DNA from 4 places in the Vibrio sp. M260121 genome. Region 3 is predicted to be linked to each of the others. Evidence: predicted binding sites of a transcription regulator. Region 3 holds the regulator's gene; each other region holds the start of a gene.
The links. The regulator CRP, encoded in region 3, controls carbon source genes, mostly activating them, when cyclic AMP is high. The targets are predictions, from matches to a motif close to TGTGANNNNNNTCACA.
Positions count from the first base shown of each region.

Region 1: a site for CRP is predicted at 2,239-2,254, ahead of nagE (N-acetylglucosamine-specific PTS transporter subunit IIBC). Genes of this name have one in related genera too.
Region 2: a site for CRP is predicted at 2,529-2,544, ahead of QTO06_RS19090 (CTP synthase). Genes of this name have one in related genera too.
Region 4: a site for CRP is predicted at 2,545-2,560, ahead of QTO06_RS09255 (NupC/NupG family nucleoside CNT transporter). Genes of this name have one in related genera too.

Region 1 covers NZ_JATABF010000045.1:48,046-52,252, forward strand. The annotation lists gene glnS (glutamine--tRNA ligase) at 1-313, opposite strand, end outside; gene nagE (N-acetylglucosamine-specific PTS transporter subunit IIBC) at 548-2,122, opposite strand; gene nagA (N-acetylglucosamine-6-phosphate deacetylase) at 2,614-3,750, shown strand; gene nagC (DNA-binding transcriptional regulator NagC) at 3,753-4,207, shown strand, end outside.
Region 2 covers NZ_JATABF010000040.1:17,657-21,863, forward strand. The annotation lists gene eno (phosphopyruvate hydratase) at 1-725, opposite strand, end outside; gene QTO06_RS19090 (CTP synthase) at 804-2,444, opposite strand; gene mazG (nucleoside triphosphate pyrophosphohydrolase) at 2,596-3,393, opposite strand; gene relA (GTP diphosphokinase) at 3,598-4,207, opposite strand, start outside.
Region 3 covers NZ_JATABF010000043.1:15,300-19,506, forward strand. The annotation lists gene QTO06_RS19890 (hydrolase) at 1-500, shown strand, start outside; gene QTO06_RS19895 (YheU family protein) at 566-778, shown strand; gene QTO06_RS19900 (phosphoribulokinase) at 903-1,772, shown strand; gene crp (cAMP-activated global transcriptional regulator CRP) at 2,012-2,644, shown strand; gene QTO06_RS19910 (DUF1338 domain-containing protein) at 3,147-3,938, opposite strand; gene astD (succinylglutamate-semialdehyde dehydrogenase) at 4,203-4,207, opposite strand, start outside.
Region 4 covers NZ_JATABF010000012.1:59,783-63,989, forward strand. The annotation lists gene deoC (deoxyribose-phosphate aldolase) at 1-536, opposite strand, end outside; gene QTO06_RS09255 (NupC/NupG family nucleoside CNT transporter) at 1,117-2,400, opposite strand; gene QTO06_RS09260 (TatD family hydrolase) at 2,605-3,378, opposite strand; gene QTO06_RS09265 (DUF5363 family protein) at 3,365-3,532, opposite strand; gene prfC (peptide chain release factor 3) at 3,652-4,207, opposite strand, start outside.

The sequences.
Region 1 (4,207 bases), on a different contig from region 3:
CGAAGTAGTTTGATGAGTAACATACTTCACCATCCCACTCAAAGCCCAACCAGTTTACATCTTTCTTGATAGACTCAACGTATTCGATGTCTTCTTTTTCAGGGTTTGTATCGTCGAAACGTAAGTTACATTGACCCTGGTAGTCCTGAGCAATACCGAAGTTCAAACAGATAGACTTAGCATGACCGATGTGCAGGTAGCCATTCGGCTCCGGCGGGAATCGAGTATGCACGCTAGTGTGTTTACCATCCGCTAGATCTTTATCAATGATCTGGCGAATAAAGTTTGATGGACGAGCATCAGCTTCACTCATCTATAGCACCTCAAAAATATTAGTATTGTCAGAGAAAACAGTACTCCGTAGCCTTACTCGGTTTACAGAGTGCATTGTTCCTAATGATCCACAATTCTTAGCGATTAGACAACAAGAACCGTCGTTAAAACGACAATATTTCTCTTCTTCGCTTGAAAGCGCAGCATATTAGATCCGCACAAACAAAAAAAGACCTCCCGAGGGAGGTCTTTATAGAGAGTCAGTAAGATGTAATTAAGGAAGTTTTACATCTGATAGGTCTTCACCTGCACCGATTGCTTTCATTTCACCAGCAACGATTTCTGCAAGAGGACCAAGGATAACTTGAAGGTTGTTTTCGCCAAGCTTAACCACACCTTTCGCGCCTAGTTTCTTAAGAACAGCTTCGTCAGCAACAGAGCGGTCTTTAAGTGTTAGACGTAGACGAGTGATACACGCGTCGATTGAAGTTAGGTTATCGTGACCACCTAGCGCTTTTAGGTATTGACGAGCTAGGTCACCTTTTGCTGCATCACCAGCTGGAGCTGCAGACGCTTCTTCGTCGTCATCTTCACGACCTGGTGATTTCAGGTTGAAAGCGCGGATTGCGAAGCTGAATGTGAAGAAGTATAGAGCACCGAAGCTTAGACCTAGAGCAAGAAGCACTAGAGGCTTAGTTGCTAGACCGTAGTTCAGTACGAAGTCGATTAGACCTGCAGAGAAACCAAAGCCGTGTAGTGTGCCAAGCATGTTTGCAAGTACTAGAGACAGACCTGTAAATACTGCGTGGATTGCGTATAGAGCAGGTGCTAGGAATACGAACATGAACTCTAGAGGCTCAGTGATACCTGTTAGGAATGAACAGAATGCTACTGAGAATAGTGCACCACCAACTTGACTACGTTTCTCAACTGGTGCTGCTAGGTACATTGCAAGTGCCGCACCTGGTAGACCGAACATCATTACAGGGAAGAAACCGTTCATGAATACACCAGCGCTCTTATCGCCGCCGAAGAAGCGGTGTAGGTCACCAGATTTCAGAGTTTCAGTTACTTCTTTAACTGTTGCTGTGATTTCTGGAGTTACAGAGTTAGCGAATTCGAATGTGTGAGTTTGACCAGCAACAAGAGTCTTAGCTAGAGCTGGGTCAACACAAAGCTGTTGTAGAGCAGGAAGCGCTTGACCAGCAGCAGTTGCGCCAGACACTAGAACTTCTTGACACGTGCCCATACCGAACCAGAAGTATGAGTTTAGTACGTGGTGTAGACCTACAGGGATAAGTGCACGGTTAAGAGTACCGTATACGAACTGACCGATAGCACCAGAAGTAGAAACTGCGTGCGCTAGCGCGTCAAGACCGCCTTGGATTGTTGGCCATACAACACCAGCAATTGCACCAGCAACTAGCGAGAATAGACCCGCCATGATTGGTACTAGACGTTTGCCAGAGAAGAATGCCAACCACTCAGGAAGACGAGTTGCGTGGAAAGCGTTGTAAGAGTGACCAGCGATGATACCAGCAATGATACCGCCGAAGAATGACATGTTAACGCTTGCATCGATTGTTGCTGCTGTTGCAGTAAGAACGAAGTAAGCAACTGCACCAGCTAGACCCGCAGCACCTTGACCGTCTTTAGAAAGACCGATCGCGATACCTAGACCGAATAGTAGTGGTAGTTGACTAAAGATTGCGTTACCAGCAGATGCCATAAACGCAATGTCTAAAAGGTCAGGCTGACCCAAACGTAGTAAAAGCGCTGCAACTGGAAGCGTTGCGATAGGAAGCATAAGAGCTTTACCTAACTTCTGCGCGTATCCAAGAATATTCACCTTAAGTTCCCCCTATAGGATTTTATGTTTTGTTGAATAACTTATTTCAGTCGTTCAATTTAGTCGCTACCAGTTTATGATATTAATTTTGCTCCGCAAATTAAAACCTCATTGTTTGTGATCATAGTCACCAGAAATTGGTCATTCAGAAGGTTTTTGCTAGCGAGATCATAAAACTTATTTTATTATACGAAAAAATGGCGTTTTAGAGATAAGATTCTCGTACTTTATGCAAGACAGAATCAGTGTTATTTTGGTATCTCTACAGATGATTCGCAGTAACTTTTTGTTCTGGAAAACAATCATAAAAACTAATTCATTTATTATTTTTCAGTTAGTTACTCTGATAATGACATCGATAAAACGCGACTTGCTGTATGTGACTCGTTATCTAATTCAGTGATACAAACTAAGTACCAGCCCGACTCGCAGAGTCGCCAGTTAGATAACGGAACAGAAAATGAATTCTCATCTATAAGGACTAGCTGACTATGTACGCGCTAAGTAACTGTAAAATCTATACCGGTAGTGATGTTCTTACCGATCATGCTGTCATCATCGACAATGACCAGATTCAATCAGTTGTGCCAGTAACTCAATTACCAGAAGGTATTGAAGTTAAAGATCTGGACGGTGCTAACCTAAGCCCTGGTTTTATCGACCTACAGCTAAACGGCTGTGGCGGTGTGATGCTTAACGACGAAATCACACCAGAAACAATGCAGATCATGCACGAAGCTAACCTAAAATCCGGTTGTACAAGCTTCCTACCAACTCTTATCACTTCTTCAGACGAAGACATGCGCGCTGCAATCTCAGCGGCTCGCGAGTACCACAACAAATACCAAAACCAATCGCTAGGTCTGCATCTTGAAGGTCCGTACCTTAACGTAGCGAAAAAAGGTATTCACAGCGTTGACTTCATCCGCCCTTCAGACGACGGTATGATTGACTTGATCTGCGCGAACGCTGACATCATCGCAAAAGTTACACTTGCACCAGAACAAAATGCCCCTGAGCACATCTCTCGTTTGAAAGCAGCTGGCATCGTGGTTTCTATCGGTCACACCAACGCCACTTACGCAGAAGCACGCCAAGGCTTTGAAGCAGGTATCTCATTTGCGACTCACCTATTCAACGCGATGACACCAATGGTTGGTCGTGAACCAGGTGTGGTGGGTGCGATTTACGATACACCAGAAGTTTATGCAGGCATCATTGCTGATGGTTTCCACGTAGACTACGCAAACATCCGAATTGCTCATAAAATCAAAGGTGAAAAGCTTGTTTTGGTGACGGATGCCACAGCTCCGGCAGGTGCTAACATTGATCACTTTATTTTTGTCGGTAAGAAAGTATATTACCGAGATGGTAAGTGTGTTGATGAAAACGGCACACTAGGCGGCTCAGCTCTGACTATGATTGAAGCAGTTCAGAACACAGTTGAGCACGCAGGCATCGCTTTAGACGAAGCTCTACGAATGGCTACACTGTACCCAGCAACCGCAATTGGTGTTGAGGAACATCTAGGCCGAGTTCGAAAAGGAATGGTAGCTAACCTGACTATTTTCGATCGTGACTTCAATGTAAAAGCGACGGTTGTTAACGGACAATACGAGCAAAATTAAGCATGAATGGCGGACAGATTGGTAATGTAGATTTAGTAAAACAGCTTAACAGCGCTGCGGTATACAGGCTGATTGACCAACAAGGTCCAATCTCCCGTATTCAGGTAGCGGATGTTAGTCAGCTCGCCCCAGCGAGTGTTACCAAAATAACCCGCCAACTTTTAGAGCGCGGCTTAATCAAAGAAGTCGCGCAACAAGCTTCTACCGGTGGTCGCCGAGCCATCTCGCTGACCACTGAAGTAAAACCTTTCCACTCTATCGCTGTTCGATTAGGTCGTGACTACGTGCAATTCTGCTTGTATGACCTAGGCGGCACAGCACTAGCAGAAGACCAGCACGAACTTCACTACAGCAACCAAGCTGACTTAATCGCCGGTTTGATTGATTTATTGAAAGACTTTGTGAATCGCTGCCAAGACAAAATCGACCAACTTATCGCTATTGGTATCACGCTGCC
Region 2 (4,207 bases), on a different contig from region 3:
GTAACGTCTTTACCTAGTTCGTAACCAGCAGCTGCAACAGCTTCTGCGATAACTTCTAGAGCTTCAGCGTTAGACTTAAGGTTTGGAGCGAAACCACCTTCGTCACCAACTGCAGTGCTGTAGCCTTTAGACTTAAGAACTTTAGCTAGGTTGTGGAATACTTCTGCACCGATACGTAGACCTTCTTTAAGAGTCTTAGCGCCAACTGGTTGGATCATGAACTCTTGGATGTCAACGTTGTTGTCTGCGTGCTCACCACCGTTGATGATGTTCATCATTGGTAGAGGCATAGAGAACTGACCAGCTGTGCCGTTTAGCTCAGCGATGTGCTCGTATAGAGGCATGCCTTTAGCTGCTGCAGCAGCTTTAGCGTTTGCTAGAGAAACAGCTAGGATAGCGTTCGCACCGAACTTAGATTTGTTTTCAGTGCCGTCTAGTTCGATCATTACTGCGTCGATTGCAGCTTGGTCTTTAGCGTCTTTGCCAACTAGAGCTTCAGCGATTGCGCCGTTTACAGCTTCAACAGCTTTAAGAACACCTTTACCTAGGAAACGTGCTTTGTCACCGTCACGTAGCTCAAGAGCTTCGCGAGAACCAGTAGATGCGCCAGATGGAGCTGCTGCCATACCTACGAAACCGCCTTCTAGGTGTACTTCAGCTTCTACAGTTGGGTTACCACGTGAGTCGATGATTTCACGACCTAGAACTTTAACGATCTTAGACATTAATGTTTCCTCTCGTTTCAAATATAAATGTCAATTTTAAAGGGCAGCAGCACAACCTTCGCCGCTGCCCGTATCCTTTTACTTCTCGAATTCGCCGCGAGCGTTTTGGCCAGCAGCTTTAACGAAACCTGCGAATAGTGGGTGACCATCGCGAGGCGTCGAGGTGAATTCTGGGTGGAATTGAGCCGCTACAAACCATGGGTGAGCTGGGTTCTCAATCATTTCCACTAGTTTCTTATCCGCTGATAGGCCAGATACTTTCAGACCTGCTTTTTCGATTTGCGGACGAAGAACGTTGTTTACTTCGTAACGGTGACGGTGACGTTCGTGAACTGTCGCGCTACCGTATAGTTCACGAGCTTTCGTCCCTTTCTCTAGGTGACATAGCTGTGAACCAAGACGCATCGTACCACCTAGGTCAGACGTTTCAGTACGTTCTTCAACTTTACCTTCGCCGTCTACCCATTCCGTGATCAAACCTACCACAGGGTACTTAGTGTCTTTGTTAAATTCTGTTGAATGTGCACCTTCCATACCCGCTACGTTGCGCGCGTATTCGATCAGTGCTACTTGCATGCCTAGACAGATACCTAGGTAAGGTACTTTGTTTTCACGAGCGTATTGTGCTGCGCGAATCTTACCTTCGATACCACGGTCACCGAAGCCACCAGGTACTAGGATTGCATCTAGACCTTCAAGTACTTCTACGCCTTTCGTCTCAACATCTTGAGAGTCTACATATTTAATTGTGACGTTTAGACGGTTTTTCAAGCCTGCGTGTTTAAGTGCTTCGTTTACTGACTTGTAAGCATCTGGTAGTTCGATGTATTTACCGACCATACCGATAGTTACTTCGCCAGTTGGGTTCGCTTCTTCATAGATAACCTGTTCCCATTCAGACAGGTCAGCTTCTGGCGCGTTGATACCAAAGCGAGCACAAACTAGGTCATCTAGACCTTGAGACTTAACAAGTTGAGGGATCTTGTAGATAGAATCTACGTCCTTCATTGAGATAACTGCTTTTTCTTGTACGTTACAGAAAAGAGCGATTTTCTTACGCTCGTTCGCTGGGATCATACGATCAGAGCGGCAAACAAGAATATCTGGTTGGATACCGATAGATAGCAGCTCTTTAACAGAGTGCTGAGTTGGCTTAGTTTTCACTTCACCAGCAGCGGCTAGGTAAGGAACTAGCGTTAGGTGCATGAACATTGCGCGCTCACGACCTAGTTCTACAGCAAGCTGACGGATAGCTTCCATAAATGGTAGTGATTCGATATCACCTACCGTACCACCGACTTCAACGATAGCAACATCATGGCCTTCAGAACCTGCAATTACGCGGTCTTTGATAGCGTTAGTGATGTGAGGGATAACCTGAATGGTTGCACCTAGGTAATCGCCGCGACGTTCTTTACGTAGTACGTCTGCATAAACACGACCAGCAGTGAAGTTGTTACGCTTAGTCATCTTGGTGCGGATGAAACGCTCGTAGTGACCAAGGTCAAGGTCAGTCTCTGCGCCATCTTCCGTAACGAACACTTCACCGTGTTGAGTTGGGCTCATTGTGCCTGGATCAACGTTGATGTAAGGGTCAAGCTTCATCATAGTCACTTTAAGACCACGAGCTTCTAGAATAGCTGCAAGAGATGCTGCTGCAATACCTTTACCTAGAGAGGATACAACCCCGCCAGTAACAAAAATGTAATTTGTCGTCATGTTTAACCTGAAATTGGTTGAATGAGGGAAATGGAGTGCTTCTGGACGGGACGTAAATATACCAGAAGCTCCTAACCGCCACAACGTGAAATCTATCACACCGTAATTTTTTATTTTTTGCTTCAAATCAAAGTCGAGTATTCATGCAATTTCAGCTTCGCTCTTCTCGTTTCACTTCATCCCACATGGAATCGAGTTCATCTAGAGTAAAGTCTGTCAGCTGTTTACCGTGCGCTGCAACTTTAGTTTCCACGCCTTTAAAGCGTTTCGAGAACTTTAAGTTGGCTTTTGCCAGTGCCACTTCAGGGTCTTTCCCTAGGTGACGAGACAGGTTCACGGTAGCAAATAAAAGATCGCCTAATTCGAGTTCAACTTTCTCCTCATCCGGAGTAATTTGAAGCACTTCTTCCATTACCTCTTCAATTTCTTCCTGCACTTTTCCGACAACGGGACCAAGCGAGTCCCAATCAAAGCCGAATTTTGCGCACTTTTTCTGGATCTTTGTAGCACGCGAAAGCGCAGGTAGAGAGTTTGGTATTGAGTCTAGGATACTTTCTTCAGCTTTGCCTAATTGTGCTTTCTCTTTGGCTTTTTCCGCTTCCCAGTTGGCGTTAATCGCTTCTTCAGAATCGAATTCTACTTCTGAAAAAACATGCGGGTGACGACGCGTCAGCTTCTCGTTAACGGTTTCCACCACATCAGAAAACTCGAACAATCCCTGCTCTTTCGCCATTTGGCTGTAGAAAATCACTTGGAACAATAAGTCCCCCAACTCTTCTTGCAAGTTCGACCAATCGCGGTTTTGAATCGCATCCACCACTTCGTAGGTTTCTTCAATAGTGTGAGGAACAATGGTGTCGAAGGTCTGCTTTAAGTCCCAAGGGCAACCGCTTTCTGGGTCACGCAACTTCGCCATGATTTGTTCTAACTGTTCAATTGGATGACTCATTTTCTGTTCCTTTAAACCTTTCTATCTAAAGAAAAAGGTGAGTAGCCAAAACCACTCACCTTTGTTATATGTTGATCAATTCTCTAAATAATTGAAGCTGTAGCTAGGCGGCAAGCGAGCGAGACTCCTGAGCATAGCCTGCCTATGTGATGGAGCGAGTGAGCGTAGGCAACAACGCTATCAGCTTCAAGTATGACGAGAATTTTAGCCTAAGCGCTTCACCGACATCACATCCTTGATCTGCTCAACACGTTTCGAAACGCGTGAGAACACCTCAAGGTTGGTCACTTCAAGGTCAAAGTCCATGATCGACATTTGCGTGCGGTAATCGACGCGACTCTTCATGCTGGTGACTTTGATTTTCTCGTTCGCAAATAGCGTTGTGATGTCTTTTAGTAGACCACCACGCTCCATCGCTTCAACACGAACCGTCAAGATGTAAGAGCCGACAAAGCCGCTCCCCCAGACGGTATCAATGATACGTTCTGGTGCGTGATGACGAAGTTCTTCTAGTTGCTCACAGTCACTACGGTGCACCGAAATACCACGACCTTGAGTGATGTAACCTGAGATCTCATCACCTGGGATCGGCTGACAACAGCGCGCTAGGTGTGTCATTAGGTTATCGACACCTTCTACCACAACCGCATCTTTCTTCGGACGACTTTGTGCTGGCGCGCGATTTTCTGCTTCTTGCAGTTTTTCTAGCGCTTGCTGGTCTTCCTCTTCCGCGGTTGGTTTGTTTACCAACGCGTTGATGTGGTTGATGATCTGGTTGATGCGCAAGTCACCACTACCAATACCAACATACAAT
Region 3 (4,207 bases):
TGAACTTGGCAGCATGTGCCAATCGTATTGAGCAGGGCTTCTCGAAAGTTTACCGACGTTACTTGCTCTCTTCACTCAAACGCAATGCACTGCAAAAGCACGACTTAATCCAAGGTGAACTCGCCTTGTCGTATAACTCGATCAAACGCGTGACTCGTTTGTATGAATTTGATGACTTGATCACTGCTCCTCTGCATGGTTTTAAAGACGCGCAAGATTATTACGATCAATGTTCAGGCTTAAGTAAGTTGCAACAGATCACCTTGCCAACCTTGATCATCCACGCCAAAGACGATCCGTTTATGACCGAAGAGGTTATCCCAAAATTCGTATTGCCAGACAATATCGATTACCGACTTTATGAACATGGTGGACACGTTGGCTTCCTGACGGGCACAGCATTAAAACCTAAATTCTGGTTAGAAGAAGCCCTGCCGGCTTATTACGAAAGTATCGCCGCTGACTACCTTTCTGCTGTATCCGTACCGCGAACACAGTAAACTACTAGGCGTGCCAGACAGAACGCTTCTGCACGTACTAAACATCATAAAAGTTTGAGGTATTTATGATCATTCCATGGCAAGACATTGCGCCAGAGACACTAGAAAACCTGATCCGCGAATTCGTGCTACGTGAAGGCACCGACTACGGCTCAGTGGAAGTTTCATTGCAGAGTAAAATCGATCAGGTCAAATCCCAATTAGAGAAAGGCGAAGCGGTCATCGTATTTTCTGAGCTTCATGAAACGGTTGATATCCAACTAAAAGCAAAGTTTTAGACCCTTCACATTTTACCGTATCCCACTCGATGACAAGGGCTTGTTACATGCTATAGTGGGTTATCGACCGTGCAGCATACGTGTGCTGCACTTTACAGGTAAGTAATTTTCGACAAGGTTTGTCATGTCAGCGAAACACCCAATCATTGCGGTTACTGGTTCGTCCGGTGCCGGCACAACCACCACTTCTGAAGCCTTCCGTAAGATGTTCAATATGATGAACGTCAAACCAGCGTGGGTTGAAGGTGACAGCTTCCACCGCTTTACACGTCCAGAGATGGATGTCGAAATCCGCAAAGCGCGTGAGCAAGGCAAGCACATCAGCTACTTTGGTCCACAAGCCAATGACTTTCCGGGGCTAGAAGAGTTCTTCCGTAAGTTCGGTGAAGATGGTACTGGCAGCGTGCGCCGCTATCTGCACACTTTTGATGAAGCCGTTCCATACAACCAAATGCCGGGCACCTTTACGCCTTGGCAAGATCTGCCAGAAAACAGCGATGTGCTGTTCTACGAAGGTTTACACGGTGGCGTGGTAGATGGTGATGTCAATGTGGCGCGTCACGTCGATTTTCTGATTGGCATGGTGCCGATTGTGAACTTGGAATGGATCCAAAAGTTTGTTCGTGACACGCGCGATCGTGGTCATTCAAGAGAAGCGGTGATGGATTCGATCGTGCGCTCGATGGACGATTACCTAAACTACATTACCCCGCAATTTTCTCGCACACATATCAACTTTCAGCGCGTACCGACCGTCGACACTTCTAACCCACTTAACGCCAAAGGCATCCCAAGTTTGGATGAGAGTTTTGTGGTGATCCGCCTACGCGGTATCAAGAATGTCGACTTCCCGTATTTGCTGGCGATGATTGATGGCTCATTCATGTCTCGCCATAACACCATTGTGGTTCCTGGCGGCAAGATGAGCTTTGCAATGGAGCTCATAGTAAGGCCGATTCTGCAACAGCTCATCGAAACAGGGAAAATTGGCTAAAAACCTCCCTACCGGAGTGTTTACTTTTCATACCGTGATCATGTGCACAGTTTTGCTTACAAAATCTCAATCATGGCACGATTAAAATCAAGAAATCGTTTTCGAAAAAGGATACTATTTCTAACCGAAACACAAGAGAGCTTGCAGCATATAAAAAGTGCTCTTATTCTAGTAGGCCAATTCAGGCTTAGCTAAAATATGGATAGCGCAAGCGTACCCTGCAGAGGAAGTGAGATATTATGGTTCTAGGTAAACCTCAAACCGACCCAACATTAGAGTGGTTTCTTTCACACTGTCATATTCATAAGTACCCATCAAAAAGCACGCTAATTCACGCGGGCGAAAAAGCAGAGACTTTGTACTACATCGTTAAAGGTTCTGTTGCGGTTCTTATCAAAGACGAAGAAGGTAAGGAAATGATCCTTTCTTACCTAAACCAGGGCGACTTCATTGGTGAACTTGGTCTATTCGAAGAAGACCAAGAGCGTACAGCTTGGGTTCGCGCTAAATCTCCTTGTGAAGTGGCAGAGATTTCTTTCAAGAAATTCCGTCAACTTATCCAAGTTAACCCAGACATCCTAATGCGTCTTTCGGCGCAAATGGCTCGTCGTCTACAAGTTACTAGCCAAAAAGTGGGTGACCTAGCGTTCCTAGACGTAACTGGTCGTATCGCTCAGACTCTTCTGAACCTTGCTAAACAACCAGATGCGATGACGCACCCAGACGGCATGCAAATCAAGATCACTCGTCAAGAAATCGGTCAAATTGTTGGCTGTTCTCGTGAGACAGTAGGCCGTATCTTGAAGATGCTAGAAGAGCAGAACCTAATTTCTGCGCACGGTAAAACTATCGTTGTTTACGGGACTCGTTAATCTCGATTAACGTTTAAAAAATTTAAAAGCCACCAAATGCAAGTTTGGTGGCTTTTTTGTTTTTAAGAGACAAGAACGGAAAACAAAGAATCGAGAACTGGGAACGCTGCGCTTCGGGATCGGACTTCGTCCTTTGAAATGAAAAGACAAAGAACCGAGAATCGGGAACACTGCGTTCCGAGAGCGGACTTCGTCCTTCGGGATTAAGCCCTCTCAGATTTCGAGTTTTCAACTCTCCCAAAACGAAGCTTTTCCGACTCCACAGGTCATAGCCCGTTCTGATATCCCAACAAACTCCAACCATAGAAGCAGAAACATTCAGCTTTTCAGAGTGTAAACTCTCTCGAAGCGAAGCATTCCTGCATCCATAGGCTGCAGCCCGTTCTCATGTCCCAACAAACTCCAACCTTCAAAGCTGAAACCTTCAACATTCCAGAGTGCAAACTCTCTCGAAGCGAAGCGTTTCCGCATCTAGAGGGCGTAGCCCGTTCTCGCCTCTTCTTTACCCGTTGGTGCTTTCGAAAATCTTATCTGCTGATGCCGCTACAAATCCTGGGTACAACTCACCGTTATCCATTGGGTAGCGCTTAGCAAACTCGTAGAAGCCTCCAGGAATCACCTCAACGCCTTCAGTAAAGGTCACTGGCACTTTGTCTGCCATGGTCGATGATTGCTCTAGTAACACCTCTGGCGTGCCTTTTACTTCACCGCCATTCTCGTTGATGGTGAACCCTACTGTACGTAGGTGGTCGTTCACTTGCTTTACTTCTTGATGCTGGTTGAGTTGATTCACACTCACTGTGAAGTGGTTCGCTCCGTAACCGTGCGCAGCAAGCCAAGAAGCGTATTCACTCTCTTTCGCCAAAGTTTGGAAGTCAGCGTAGCTGAGGTTCCACAAACGTCCGCCGTATAAGAAATCACTGCCGGTCAGTTTAGAAGCATCAACCTGCTCTACCAGCTTATGAACAATGGCTTGAAGCTCTGGTGAACACTCATCCACTTTCAATTCACTGATGAAGACTTTTGGTTGTTTCGGATCTGGGTGCTCAAAATGTTTTGCCACCAGCTTTTTGCTTTCAAATACGTAGTCACCACAGGCTTTGTAACCCACCGCTAGGAATGGCTTCGCTAACGTTTTAATGCCTAGGGGAGCGACATTAAACGTACGTAGCGCAATATGGTCATTAATCAGAGGCTCATCTTCTTGAAGAAGTTGATGGACTTTAGCAGCGGAAGGGCAAAGACGTTGAATGTAGTCTTGCCATAGCGATTCAAATAACACATCGGGCGTCATAACGACTCCTTGTTATGAAATGTAGAGTTAGGGGTAAGAGGAAGTTGACCGCTCGTTCACAGCCCTAAAGCTGTCCAGAATCACGAACGAGCGGCCATCAACCTGTGACGGTATGTGTGGCATAAGTGCCAGTCAGTCAACACGCTCTGGAGAGTCTTAAGCTCGCCTTTGGCGTTTGCCAGCGCGATTACCAGAATCCTAACTTGGTAAATAGCTCCGGCAGAGAGAAGCGGCGATACTTGGTCACCGCTTCGTATTTCTCTATTACA
Region 4 (4,207 bases), on a different contig from region 3:
TATTCTGGTGTTGCGTTTACTGGCACTTTACCAGTTGAAGTTTTAATGAAGTCAGCACCTGCTTCGATACAGATTTGAGATGCTTTCTTGATTAGTGCTTCTTCTTTAAGTTCACCTGTTTCGATGATCACTTTAAGAAGAATGTCACCACAAGCTTCTTTACATTGCTTAACTAGTTCGAAGCCAACTTTCTCATCACCCGCCATTAGAGCGCGGTATGGGAAAACTACGTCTACTTCGTCTGCACCGTAAGCAACCGCCGCTTTTGTTTCAGCAACTGCGATTTCGATGTCGTCGTTACCGTGTGGGAAGTTCGTTACCGTTGCGATACGAACTTCTGGCGTACCTTGCTCACGAAGTGTCTTCTTAGCAATAGGAATAAAGCGAGGGTAAATACAGATTGCAGCTGTGTTGCCTACTGCTGATTTCGCGTCATGACATAGTGAGATCACTTTTGCATCAGTGTCATCATCATTTAGCGTAGTAAGGTCCATAAGTTTCAGTGCACGTAGCGCTGCTGCTTTTAAATCGCTCATTTCTATCTCCGATCAATATTCAAAAAATTCACTACTCAGCTTCACATCGCTTCTCTAACTATAATCAACAAGTAGAGACAGTGTGAGATTTTAGCTAAGCAGTCTATTAATGAACGGACTTGGTTCCCTGAAGACTCGGCATATACTGCGAAAAATCATATACCAATTGCTATCCTTGTCACCGCACAGTACCAGTTTGGCCTATGGCACAACAATCTATGATTGCGGTGTCTTTAATATCACATCAAACAATAAAACGCTTGTGAGATTTGATATTGCAGGGCAATTCATTTGCCCACCGAGTATGTAGTATTCACTCTGTGATTAAGTGGTCATCATAACCACGAATTCGTGATTACTACATTATAGAGTTTCACCGCAAAACTGTAGCACCAAATAGAGCGCAAACGGTTTGTATCTCAAAATTTCCCAGCCCCTATTCCACCGACTGCGTAAGCTACTCACGTAGACCTACGTGCGGTTAATTTTTTAGGCCCGAAAAACGAAAAATGCCCCGCAGCAATCTCTTGCTACAGGGCATGATTTAAAACGGCGTCTATATATTAAGAACCGATTCTAATTAAAGTGCTGCAAGGCTAAGGCAGAAGCCTGCAATAGTCGCTGCCATTAGGTTAGACAACGTACCAGCAAGAACTGCTTTAATACCCATGCGAGCGATATCTGAACGACGGTTTGGTGCAAGGCTACCTAGACCACCAAGTAGAATCGCGATAGAAGAAAGGTTCGCGAAACCACATAGTGCGAATGAGATGATAGCTGTAGTCTTCTCAGACATTACTTCACCAGTTGCCGCAACAACTTGAGCGCCTTCACCTAGGTAAGGTGTGAAGTTCAAGTATGCAACGAATTCGTTGATTACTAGTTTCTGACCGATGAATGAACCAGCAACAACTGCTTCGTCCCATGGAACACCGATTAGGAATGCTAGTGGAGAGAACGCGTAACCTAGGATTAGTTCTAGTGTTAGTTCAGGCATACCGAACCAACCACCGATGCCACCTAGCATACCGTTAACAAGAGCAATAAGACCTACGAACGCGATTAGCATTGCACCAACGTTTAGTGCAAGTTGTAGACCAGAAGCCGCACCGCCCGCTGCTGCGTCGATTACGTTAGCTGGTTTGTCGTCGCCACCGTCCATTGCTTCTTCGATGTCTTCGTGAGGCTGGTCAGTCTCTGGGTGAAGAATCTTAGCGAATAGTAGACCACCAGGTGCTGCCATGAATGACGCTGCTACTAGGTACTCTAGTGGAACACCCATTGAGGCGTAACCTGCTAGTACACCACCAGCTACAGATGCTAGACCACCACACATTACCGCGAATAGCTCAGATTGAGTCATTTTTGGTACGAATGGACGAACAACTAGAGGTGCTTCAGTTTGACCTACGAAAATGTTAGCAGCTGCAGACATTGATTCCGCACGAGAAGTGCCAAGCGCTTTTTGTAGTGCACCACCAAGAATCTTGATAACCCACTGCATTACGCCAATGTAGTAAAGAACTGAAATCAGTGCAGAGAAGAAGATCAGTGTAGGAAGAACGCGGAATGCGAAGATGAAGCCGCCGCCGCCGAATACTTCGAACATCTTGTCAGAAACAAGACCACCGAATAGGAAAGATGAACCATCGTTACCGTAGTTGATAACGTTAGAAACACCAGTAGAGAAACCGTTTAGTAGATCACGGCCCCAAGGTACGTAAAGAACAAATGCACCAAGGATGAATTGGATAGCAAATGCGCCACCCACAGTTCTAAAGTTGATAGCTTTGCGGTTAGATGAGAATGCAAATGCAATAGCAAGAAGCACTACCATACCGACTAGGCTCATAAACAGGCTCATAGTTTATGACTTCCTTATAAGTTATTTATTGGCGTGTTACAAAATGGAGCTATAAAGCGGGGGCAATTATACTCATGCAGAATCAATTAAAGTAATGCCACCCTCACACTTTCTTATAAGATTCATCATTGATTCACTCCCGTTTGTGAGTTATCTCACAATAAGCAGGAAAACGTTTTCGCTTTTAAACACCATCTTTAGATTTTATTCACATATAAAGAAGGCCGAATTGCTATTTTCCCATAGCTGAGAGGCAATCGATTGCTTACTTTCTGTGCGCAACAGAGCCAGCTCATTCAATACATGAATCAGTTTTGAAGGGTGATTAGGCTCGCCCTGATAGCCAATTATAGGCATATCCGGAGCGTCTGTTTCTAAAACGATATTCTCAAGTGATAATCTTTGAATCGCGTCGCGAGTTTTATTCGCTCGTGGGTAGGTAATTGTGCCCCCAACTCCGATAAGAAAACCTAATCGAACCCATTCCATTGCTTGCTGATAACTGCCAGAGAACGCATGCAATACGCCACCTTTAGGAAGCTTGGCTGCTTTGACTAGTTGGATGAGACGATTATGTGCTTTTCGGCTGTGTAAAATAACGGGCAGATCGAACCGTCTTGCCAGTTCGAATTGCAACTCAAGCGCCTGCTCTTGAAGCTCGACAGGCACATCTATTGCGAAGTCCAAACCGCACTCCCCTATCGCGACGCATTGTCGGTGGGACGAGGAAAGTAACGATTCCAGCTCTGGGGCAAACTGCTCAAACTCTTGTTGTAGAAAATAGGGGTGAAAACCCAACGCGTAATAAAGGTGAGAGTATTGATTAGCCAACTCTTGAATACGAACCCAGTTACTCGGTCCGACAGAAGGAATCAAGATACGCTCGACCCCTTGCTCACGAGCGAGGTCAACTTGGTGAGCAAAATCCTCTTGAAACACATCAAAGTCGAAATGGCAGTGGGTATCAAACAGCTTCATTGTTCGGTTTCTCTTGCTCTGCTTTTTCAGCAGGCTCGTCTTCATGAACTGGGTCTTGTTTATACGGCACACAACTGCGCTTTTGATCAGGCGTCAGCCCCATCTCTTTACACCAATCGTCGTAACGCTTGAGTCCTTTCTTAAACCAGTTCATCGCACACCCTTTTTAGCCAATAGAATTCGCATTGCGCCAATAAAAAACCGCCGTTAGCTAAGTGTATAGCTAACGGCGGCTTATGATCTAGTACGCGATATAAAGCGAGTTAGATTCGATTAGTGCTCACGAGTTGCACGGAAATCGATATCTGGGAAACGCTCTTGCGCTAGGTTTAGGTTAACCATAGTTGGCGCGATGTACGTTAGGTTATCACCACCATCCAGTGCTAGGTTAGTTTGGTTCTTACGTTGGAACTCATCCAGTTTCTTCGCATCGCCACACTCAACCCAACGCGCAGTTGCTACGTTAACGCCTTCGTAAATCGCTTCAACGTTGTATTCTGACTTCAAGCGAGCCACAACCACGTCAAACTGAAGCACACCAACCGCACCAACGATCAGATCGTTGTTTTGCAGTGGACGGAATACCTGTACCGCACCTTCTTCAGAAAGCTGAACCAGACCTTTCAGTAGCTGTTTCTGTTTCAGTGGATCTTTTAGACGAATACGACGGAACAGTTCCGGAGCGAAGTTTGGAATACCCGAGAACTTCAGCGCTTCACCTTGAGTGAAGGTATCACCAATTTGGATAGTACCGTGGTTGTGTAGACCAATGATGTCACCCGCGTAAGCGTGTTCTGCACGAGAACGGTCACCCGCCATAAAGGTAACC